One region of the Anaerobacillus sp. ABD4_527 genome, then DNA from elsewhere that is predicted to be linked to it. Evidence: riboswitches for the same ligand, from Rfam matches in the RefSeq annotation. Region 1 holds a riboswitch; the other holds the start of a gene.
What was found. A riboswitch is a leader RNA that binds a small molecule or an ion and turns the genes downstream of it on or off. The one in region 1 is predicted to bind FMN.
Positions count from the first base shown of each region.

Region 2: another riboswitch for FMN. It lies ahead of ACXAHI_RS19385 (ECF transporter S component); the one in region 1 lies ahead of ribD (bifunctional diaminohydroxyphosphoribosylaminopyrimidine deaminase/5-amino-6-(5-phosphoribosylamino)uracil reductase RibD).

Region 1 covers NZ_JBSWXZ010000001.1:886,426-891,146, forward strand. Annotated here, with positions in the region: gene ACXAHI_RS04680 (bifunctional 3,4-dihydroxy-2-butanone-4-phosphate synthase/GTP cyclohydrolase II) at 1-944, opposite strand, end outside; gene ribE (riboflavin synthase) at 966-1,616, opposite strand; gene ribD (bifunctional diaminohydroxyphosphoribosylaminopyrimidine deaminase/5-amino-6-(5-phosphoribosylamino)uracil reductase RibD) at 1,616-2,683, opposite strand; FMN riboswitch at 2,833-2,989, opposite strand; gene ACXAHI_RS04695 (peptidylprolyl isomerase) at 3,015-3,449, opposite strand; gene lysA (diaminopimelate decarboxylase) at 3,541-4,721, opposite strand, start outside.
Region 2 covers NZ_JBSWXZ010000006.1:36,238-40,958, reverse strand. Annotated here, with positions in the region: gene ACXAHI_RS19400 (YitT family protein) at 1-110, shown strand, start outside; gene spoIIP (stage II sporulation protein P) at 146-1,315, opposite strand; gene ACXAHI_RS19390 (c-type cytochrome) at 1,490-1,864, shown strand; FMN riboswitch at 2,036-2,171, shown strand; gene ACXAHI_RS19385 (ECF transporter S component) at 2,318-2,899, shown strand; gene ACXAHI_RS19380 (amidase family protein) at 3,019-4,479, shown strand; gene ACXAHI_RS19375 (peptide ABC transporter substrate-binding protein) at 4,519-4,721, opposite strand, start outside.

The DNA of each region.
Region 1 (4,721 bases):
GTGTCATATCCCTCTTCTTGCAGTTTGTACGCCTTCATTTTATTGAGAAGTCCGATACCTCTTCCTTCCTGACGCATATAGAGTAAAACTCCATGCCCTTCTTTCTCGATCTGAGACAGTGCAGCATGAAGCTGCGGACCGCAATCGCATCGGAAAGAACCGAACACATCACCTGTTAAACATTCTGAATGAACCCTCACCAGCGTAGCTTCATCAGGAAGAATCTCGCCTTTTACAAGTGCTACATGTTCTTTTTGGTCAAGAATATTGGAGTAGCCGATCGCTCGGAATGAGCCGTATTCAGTAGGCATCTCTATTTCAACTTCCCGCTTAATAAGGTTGTCTTTTCGGTTTCGATAGTGAATAAGATCCTTAATTGTGATCATCTTCATATCATGTTCTTTTGATAGCTTAGCTAAATCAGGAACACGCGCCATTTCACCATTTTCTTTAATGATTTCGCATATCACCCCAGCAGGTTCTGATCCTGCTAATTTGGCAAGATCAATCGCCGCTTCCGTATGCCCTGCACGTCTTAATACCCCGCCGTCCTTTGCTACTAACGGGAAGATATGGCCTGGTCGATTAAAGTCTGATGGCTTTACGTGATCATCGATTAGAGCATTTATGGTTGCAGCTCTCTCTGAAGCAGAAATCCCAGTCGTAGTACTCACATGGTCAACACTTACTGTAAAAGCGGTACCGTGTGAATCTGTATTATGATCCACCATCGGATTAAGCTGCAGCTTCTTTGCTCTTTCTTCTGTTATAGGTGTACAAACAAGACCACGTCCAACCGTTATCATGAAATTAATCGTCTCAGGGGTAACCTTATCTGCTAAAGCGATAAAATCCCCTTCATTTTCACGGTCTTCATCATCACAAACGATTACGATTTTACCCTGCATTAAATCATAGATGGCTTCTTCTATCGTATGAAACATACTAACCCCTCCCTCTCACGTCTACTTAAAACCGTGATCTTCAAAAAAATCATGATTAAGCGTACTTTGCTCGTTTGAATTGTTACCTTTCTTTAAGTACTTGAGTATATATTTCCCAAGCATATCGCATTCGATGTTAACCGTGTCACCAACACGCTTACTGCCTAGCACTGTAGCATCTACCGTATGAGGTATAAGGGAGATGGTTAATGTATCTTCCGTTAGTTTAAACACAGTCAAGCTCGTCCCATCAACAGAGACTGAACCCTTCTCAACAAAATAGTCCATGAGATCGGCAGATAGTTTAATATCGAAGTACAACGCGTTATCTACTTGTTCAATCTTTGAGATTTCTCCTTTACCATCTACGTGACCCGAAACAAAGTGGCCACCAAATCTTCCGTTTGCGGCCATTGCACGCTCTAAGTTCACATTGTCATTTGGACGAAGCTCATTTAAGCCGGTTGCTCGGAACGTTTCAGGCATAACATCTACCGAAAAGAAGGAATTCGTAAAAGTTGTAACCGTTAAACATACCCCATTTATCGAAATGCTATCACCCAAATGAACATCTTCGAGAACTTTTGAAGCGCGTATGTCCATTACGATCGACTCTCCGGATTGGTTGACACTTTGTATTTTCCCGATTTCTTCAACGATGCCAGTGAACATTACTCCACCTCTTTTCGTTTTGATACGATCTTGATGTCGTCCCCAATTTGCTCGACGCTCTCAATGGAGAGTTCGACTGTTTCTTGCATAGCTGCAAATCCCATTCCTTCGAAGGAGGTAGGAGCATCTGTACCTCCGATTAACTTAGGAGCTACGTAAGTGATAACCTTTTGAAAAGCTCCTGCCTCTAGAAAACTACCGTTGATCGTTGGTCCACCTTCTACAAAAACAGAGGTGACCCCTCGATCACCTAGCATAAGCAATACATCATCAATTGAAATGGAATCACCTTCCACTGCAAGGACAGTTACATGCGAGGAGAACATTCTTTTTGTTTCTGTCTTAGCCTTTTCAGTCGTAATAATCCAAGTTTCTACAGTGTCATCTTGCAAAACAACAGCATCAGGAGGAAGTCTTAATGTCCGATCGAGAATTATCCTTATAGGACTTATGCCTTCACCATACCTTGTTGTAAGCGAGGGATCATCCTTCTCAACGGTTCCAACACCTACGAGTATCGCATCGTGTTGGTGACGTTCTGCATGAACATCTTGCCTCGCTTCGCTTCCAGTAATCCATTTGCTATCTCCTGTTTTAGTTGCTACTTTACCATCTAATGAAACTGCTGATTTTAGTGTCACATAAGGACGGTTCGTCTTTATGTAATGAAAGAACACGTCATTTAGAGAGTAAGCTTCCTCTTCAAGTAAGCCAACATAAACGGATATACCAGCTTCCTTCAACCGCTCAATCCCTCTTCCTCCTACGAGAGGATTTGGGTCTTGCATCGCTACATGCACCTCTGTGATACCAGCATCTATTAATGCATTCGCACACGGGGGAGTTTTCCCATGGTGACTACAAGGTTCTAACGTCACATAAGCAGTTGCTCCCTTAGCTTTGTCGCCTGCCATTCTAAGTGCGTAAACCTCAGCATGTGGCTCACCAGCTTTTAAATGGGCTCCCATTCCAACTATTCTTCCTTCACTGACGATCACAGCGCCAACAGCTGGATTTGGGGCTGTTTGACCCACTGTATTTCTCGCGAGTTCAATCGCCATCTTCATATAATCATTGTTATTCACATGTATCATCTCCTAACGAATCAATTGGGGTTAAGAGATAAAAAAAGCCTCCCTATTAGATAGGGAGGCTTTAAAAAGAGTATACCAAATAAGCCTTTTGAACGTACTTTTTCAAAAGGATCGGCAAACTTTTACTCCTTCTCCCATCCAGACTATACTGTCGGTCCTGGTCTTTCACCAGATCCACCGTTTACAAGACGCAAACGGGTCACGGACTTAGTTGATTACTCGATAGAGTGATCAAGCATTACCGCCGGTTGGGAATCTCACCCTACCCCGAAGGAAAGTTTTATTTAATTGTAAGTCTAGAAACTTACTCTTCCCAGACTTTAACTTCTTTCATCACATCGCCTTGTTTGATGCGTAGAACAGTATCCATGCCTTCTGTTACTTGACCGAATACAGTATGAACACCATCAAGGTGAGGCTGTGGTTCATGTACTAAGAAGAACTGACTTCCACCTGTGTTTTTACCAGCATGAGCCATAGAAAGGGATCCCGCTACATGTTTATGAGGATTACCTTCTGTTTCACAATCGATTGTATAGCCAGGGCCGCCCATTCCAGTTCCTGTTGGGTCTCCACCTTGTGCAACGAATCCAGGAATGACACGATGGAAGTTAACACCGTTATAAAAGCCTTCATTTGCTAGTTTTTCAAAGTTAGCCACAGTGTTTGGCGCTTCTTCTGGGAAGAATTCAATTTGAATTACTTCGCCATTTTCAAATGCGATTGAACCTTTTTTCATTAAAAATATCCTCCTGCGTAAACAATTTGCTTAAAAGCTCTTTCATTATAGCATAAGAGATTCATTTACCATATTAATTAACTTTAAGAAACTATTTTGATATAACCATTTTTTTTAACGGTCTGTCATATTGAATCAAATCTTCATATGATTCTCTTTCAACTACAAGGCTAGCTTCCCCGTCTTCAACAAAAACAACAGCTGGCTTTGGTAGTCGATTGTAATTATTCGCCATCGAATACCCATATGCTCCGGTTGAAAAGACAACCATCACATCCCCAGCAATCGCTCGCTGAAGCTGACAGTCCCAAATCAACATATCACCCGATTCGCAGCACTTTCCTGCGATCGAATACAGGTGATCTTTCGGTTCATTCATTCGATTTACGATCGATGCCTCATACTTTGCGTTATATAAAGCAGGACGAAGATTGTCACTCATTCCCCCATCAACAGCAAGGTAATTCCTAAGTTCAGGAACATTTTTATGAGAGCCAACGGTGTACAATGTAGACCCAGCTTCACCGACAAGAGAGCGACCAGGTTCTATCCAGATTTCTGGCATCGACATGTTGCTATGCTCAATTTGCTTTTTTACAGCATCCGTCATGGCATCGATGTAGTTCTGTGGAGAAATCGGTTGATCTTCGTGGTTGTATCGAATACCAAACCCGCCACCTAAATTCAGCACCTGAGGCTCATACCCAAACGTTTCATTCCAGCGATGGAGGTAACTATAGATCTTGTCGATCGCCATCACAAATCCGGTCGTTTCAAAAATTTGTGATCCGATATGGCAATGAAGACCAAGCAGGTGAATGTTACTCATTTTTAACGCTGTATCGATCGCTTGCTCTACTTGACCACTCTGTAAATCGAATCCAAACTTTGAATCTTCTTGACCCGTTAGAATATAGTCATGTGTGTGCGCTTCGATTCCAGGCGTTATTCTTAAGAGCACGTTCGTTGAAACTTCTTCTTCTGCTGCTAACTGTTCGAGTAACGAAAGCTCATAAAAGTTATCGACTACAAAACAACCAATCCCAGCTTTCAGAGCCATCCTAATTTCTCTTTCGCTTTTATTGTTACCATGAAAGTGAATCCGGTCTACTGGAAATCCTGCTTGTAAAGCCGTATATAATTCTCCTCCAGAGACAACATCAAGACTCAACCCTTCTTCTTCTGCAAGTTGAATCATCGCTATACAAGAGAATGCTTTACTCGCATACGCAACCTGATAGTTTAATTGCTTTTTCTCAAAAGCCTCTTTAA
Region 2 (4,721 bases), on a different contig from region 1:
TTATCGGCTCAAAAACGATTGGTTTAAATTCTACGATGTACTCTGCTATCGCGATCTTGTTTGTTGGAATCGCTACAAGCTTACTCACAATCAAAAAAGAAGCTACATAAATACGCTGACTCCATTAGGAGCCAGCGTTTTTTACTTAATTATTAACTTTTAATACACTCCAGTAGTGTTCACTTAGAACGTCAGCGATGGCTTCAACTGTGCGACTTAGTTCTTCGAGATTGTTATCTACTCCTCCCATTTCGATCAGCATTGCGTTAGGAGAAATGTCCTGGTTATAAACACCATCTACACGCTGTCCTTTCTTTCCGATTACGCCTCTGCTTAGCCCAGGGTACTTTTCTTTGAGAGCATTATGGAGTTCTTTTGCCAGCTTAAGGTTCTTTTCATAGTTTGGATTCTCTTCACCGATGACAAAAACTGTTCTAGCATATTTTTCATTGTTGATGGTTACCGTTGTATCATCCTTCCGTAGAGCATCTCGATGGATATCAATAAACATATCAAAGTCTGAATTACTACTCATAGCCGATTGAACGATGGTCCTCGACACATCGTACGCTTTACCATGTTGCCAACCTTTTTCATTCAATAACGCACCAATATTCGACTCATCGACTACTGTACCGATCCCTCTGTTTTCCAGCGCTTCTCCTAGCATTTTTCCTACGAGAGTTATGTTTGTTTTCCCGTCGTTTGCAAGGTCTCCATTCTTATTGCCTTCGAGGCCTAGCAATGGTAAATATGACTCGTAGCTATGTGAATGATAAATGAATGCGACATCCTTACCGTTCGTCGTTTGAACGGGAGGTGTTACAGGTTTCTTCGGATCTTGGATTGTAAGTTTGTCAGATGGGACATCCCTTTCTATAAGCAGATCATTCAGCGGGGGGACTGACTCTACAGGTAAGTTAGCAAAGCTCGTCCCTTCTCCTGCCACGTGAATCTTCGCATCATACAGAGCAAAACCCGGAAGCTCACTACCAAGGAGACTTCGGATGTCACCTGGTTTGATGCTCGTGATGAACTGAAACGCAACAAGGGATAATGCTGGCGGTTCACTTCCTTCGGGCAGTACTTGCGTTAAATAATGATTTTCCGTTCCCATCGCATAAATGATCGCCTCATTTGAGAAGCTCGTTACCCAATCGTGCATCATCGATGAAGAAAATCGATATTTTGTTTCGGACGAAGAGATAAATCCTGCAACGATAAATAAGCTGATTAAGCTAATGATCATAAGGAATGAAAGTGTTCTAAGCATACTGTTACTAGGATTCTGAAAAAGTTTAGCATTTTGTTTCATACGCTCTCTCCCCCACCGTCTTCTTACTCTATGTCTATGAAATCACCAATTACATTAGAAGATTTTTTTACTAGCAATAGTAGAAACGTATATGTTTCAAAATAGATGCAAAATATATTTGATAATTGAATGTGCGAAAAGTATGATTAAGATAGGATAGGGGAGGTGAACAGAATGGGAAAATCATCGGCGTATATTGCTTCGACAATTTTGTTCCTAGCGATCGTTGTAGGCTTTACATACTGGCTAACAACAACGGAAGAACATGCCGGCTCTGAAGGCGGTCATGGTGAAAAAACGGAAGAGTCTGCTGGAAAAGATTCAGCAGGAGGAGAAGCAGAGAAAATCTACTCTCAGAACTGTGCTTCCTGTCACGGTGGAGACCTTGGTGGAGGAGCAGGTCCTGCACTTAATGCTGTAGGTGGCAAGTATTCTAAGGACGAAATCCTCGACATCATCAAGAATGGTAAAGGTGGCGGAATGCCAGCTGGTTTGATTCAAGGTGAAGAAGCTGAGATGGTTGCCGCATGGCTAGCCGAAAAAAAATAGTATTGTAATAAAAAGCTTTCTGTTTCTTCAACAGAGAGCTTTTTATTATTTCTAAACGATGCTGTATTCAACCTATTTTGAAAGCGCTATTATAGAATAGCTTGAATTCAAGATGTTTTTGTTGAGTTATCACCTCTCGCGGTGTATAATAAAGCTGTAAAACATTATACGAACTATCTTCGGGGCAGGGTGCAATTCCCGACCGGCGGTGAAGGAGCAATTTCCTTAAGCCCGCGAGCCTGTTTTTTGGGCAGGATCTGGTGAAAATCCAGAGCCGACAGTACAGTCTGGATGGGAGAAGATGGTGGAGTAGCAAGCTTTCTATTGAAAAAATAGACGATAAGCTTGCTTATTTCCCCATGCCGACTACCATGAGCCCCATACTCATGGTTTTTTTCGTGCATAGGGCCACATCTCCTTTTCGATGGTTCAAAATCAAAGGAGCAATGTCAAATGAAAACTGTATCGAAGACACAGCGCATGATTGTTGTCGCAATGTTCAGTAGTATCTCCTATCTATTGATGCTACTAGATTTTCCGCTTCCTGGATTTCCTGTTTTCCTTCAGATTGATTTCAGCGATATTCCAGCACTCTTTGTGGCGATCCTTTATGGACCTGCCGCAGGTATACTAGTTGAAGCCATAAAGAACCTTATTCATTACGGTATACAAGGAAGTTTCACTGGTGTCCCTGTAGGTCAACTCGCTAACTTTATCGCAGGTGTATTCTTTATCGTACCGACTTCCATTGTATTCAGGAAGTTTAATCAGACTCAGAAAGGACTTACGATTGGGCTTATTCTAGGTACTCTATTGATGTCAGCAATGATGGGATTGTTGAACTATCTCTTGATCCTACCGGCCTATACGTGGTTCATGGGGTTTGAGGCGATGTCTGACTCAGCTCGTCAAGCACTGGTTCTAAAAGGAATTACACCGTTTAACCTTATAAAAGGTTTCATTGTAGCGAGCATATTCATCGCATTCTTTATTAAGTTAAAACCCTGGTTTGCAAAACAAACGAGGCTTGCCTAATAAATTCGAGCGCGTATCCACACTGGATACGCGTTTTTATTTTGACCCTTTTTCCAATTGAAGGAAAACTACTTTCGTTTGTTGAATACGTAAAAAAAGTAGAAAAGGAGGCTCCTACTATGGTAACCATCGATTGGCTTGAAAAATCGACCATTTTAGATTTACAACAAGCGATGTTTGAAGGGACGACCACATCCTACGAGCTTGTTTGTTTTTACTTAGAACAAATCTCAACGTATAATCCCGAATTTAATGGAGTGTTAGAAGTGAATCCTGATGCCTTATTCATTGCAGAAGGTCTTGACCGGGAACGACATATACAGGGACCAAGAAGTCTCTTACACGGAATCCCTATCCTACTGAAAGATAACATCAATACAGGTGACAACATGCATACAAGTGCAGGTTCTTCTCTCCTTTCCGATTCATTCGGAAGAGATGATGCGTTTCTTGTTAAGAAACTCAGACGTGCGGGAGCGGTTATCATTGGGAAGACCAACATGACCGAGTGGGCAAACTTCATGAGTGACTCGATGCCGAATGGATATAGCTCTAGAGGCGGTCAAGTTTTAAATCCATATGGGCCAGGGTCCTTAGACGTTGGCGGTTCGAGCTCTGGCTCAGCGGCTGCAGTTGCATGCCATTTCGCAACTGCTTCTATCGGTACTGAAACGAATGGATCGATCCTTAACCCTGCAAGCTCAAACTCAACTGTTGGGATTAAACCAACTGTTGGATTGGTGAGTAGACAAGGAATTATTCCTATCTCATCATCTCAAGATACTGCAGGACCCATTACGAGAAACGTTACCGATGCTGCAATTCTATTAGGAATTTTAGCAGGACAAGATGAGAAAGATCCTTCTACTCTTAGTGCACCCTCACAAAGTGACTATACGCCATATCTTTTCAAACCTACCTTTGAAACCATCAAACTTGGCGTAATTAAGAATGGATACTATGACGAAATGCACCCTGAAGAACAAGAGCAGTTTGATTTTGCTATTACAGCATTACAAGAAGCAGGGTGTTCCGTCTCCGAATTTAAAGAGATCGTACCTGATCAAGAAAAACTTGAAAATGACTACAACGTGCTTCTATATGAATTTAAAGCAGGAATCGATGCATACCTTGCTAACGAAACAAGATCTGAAACCAAGCTCAACTTAAATACAATCGTAGACTACAATAATAAGAATGAACAGACAATGAAATATGGTCAGTCACTCTTACTCGAGGCAAACGAAACGAGTGGCACATTAACAGAACCGGATTATTTAAAAAGTAGACTTAACGATATTAAACAAGCAAAAGAAATGGGCCTAGATTCATTGTTTAATAACGAAGGTTTGGATGCGATCGTATTCGGCGGCAGCTATGGATCTACCCTCCCTGCAAAAGCAGGTTATCCATCCATCACTGTTCCAGGCGGGTTTACTTCAAACGGCAAACCGTTTGGGATTACCTTCACAGGACCATCTTTTAGTGAACCTCAACTTATTAAACTCGCTTACACATTTGAACAGCTTACAAAGCACCGTGAAGCACCAAAAACAATTACCAAACCTGTTAGCAACTAAAAAAAGAGTCGGGCAGCAGCCCGACTCTTCTTTCGTTTACTATTCGATTGTTACCCACTTAAGTGTAGAATCTGCACCAAATTTGTGGATATGGTAGTTCTTAACATGATCTTTCATCAAGATTGCACCACCACGCTGGTAAGTAGGAACAATTGCCGTATCTTCTTCGATAAGGATACGCTCAGCTTCCTGCATCATTTCCCAACGCTTCTGCTGATCCGTTTCAACTTTAGCATCTGAAA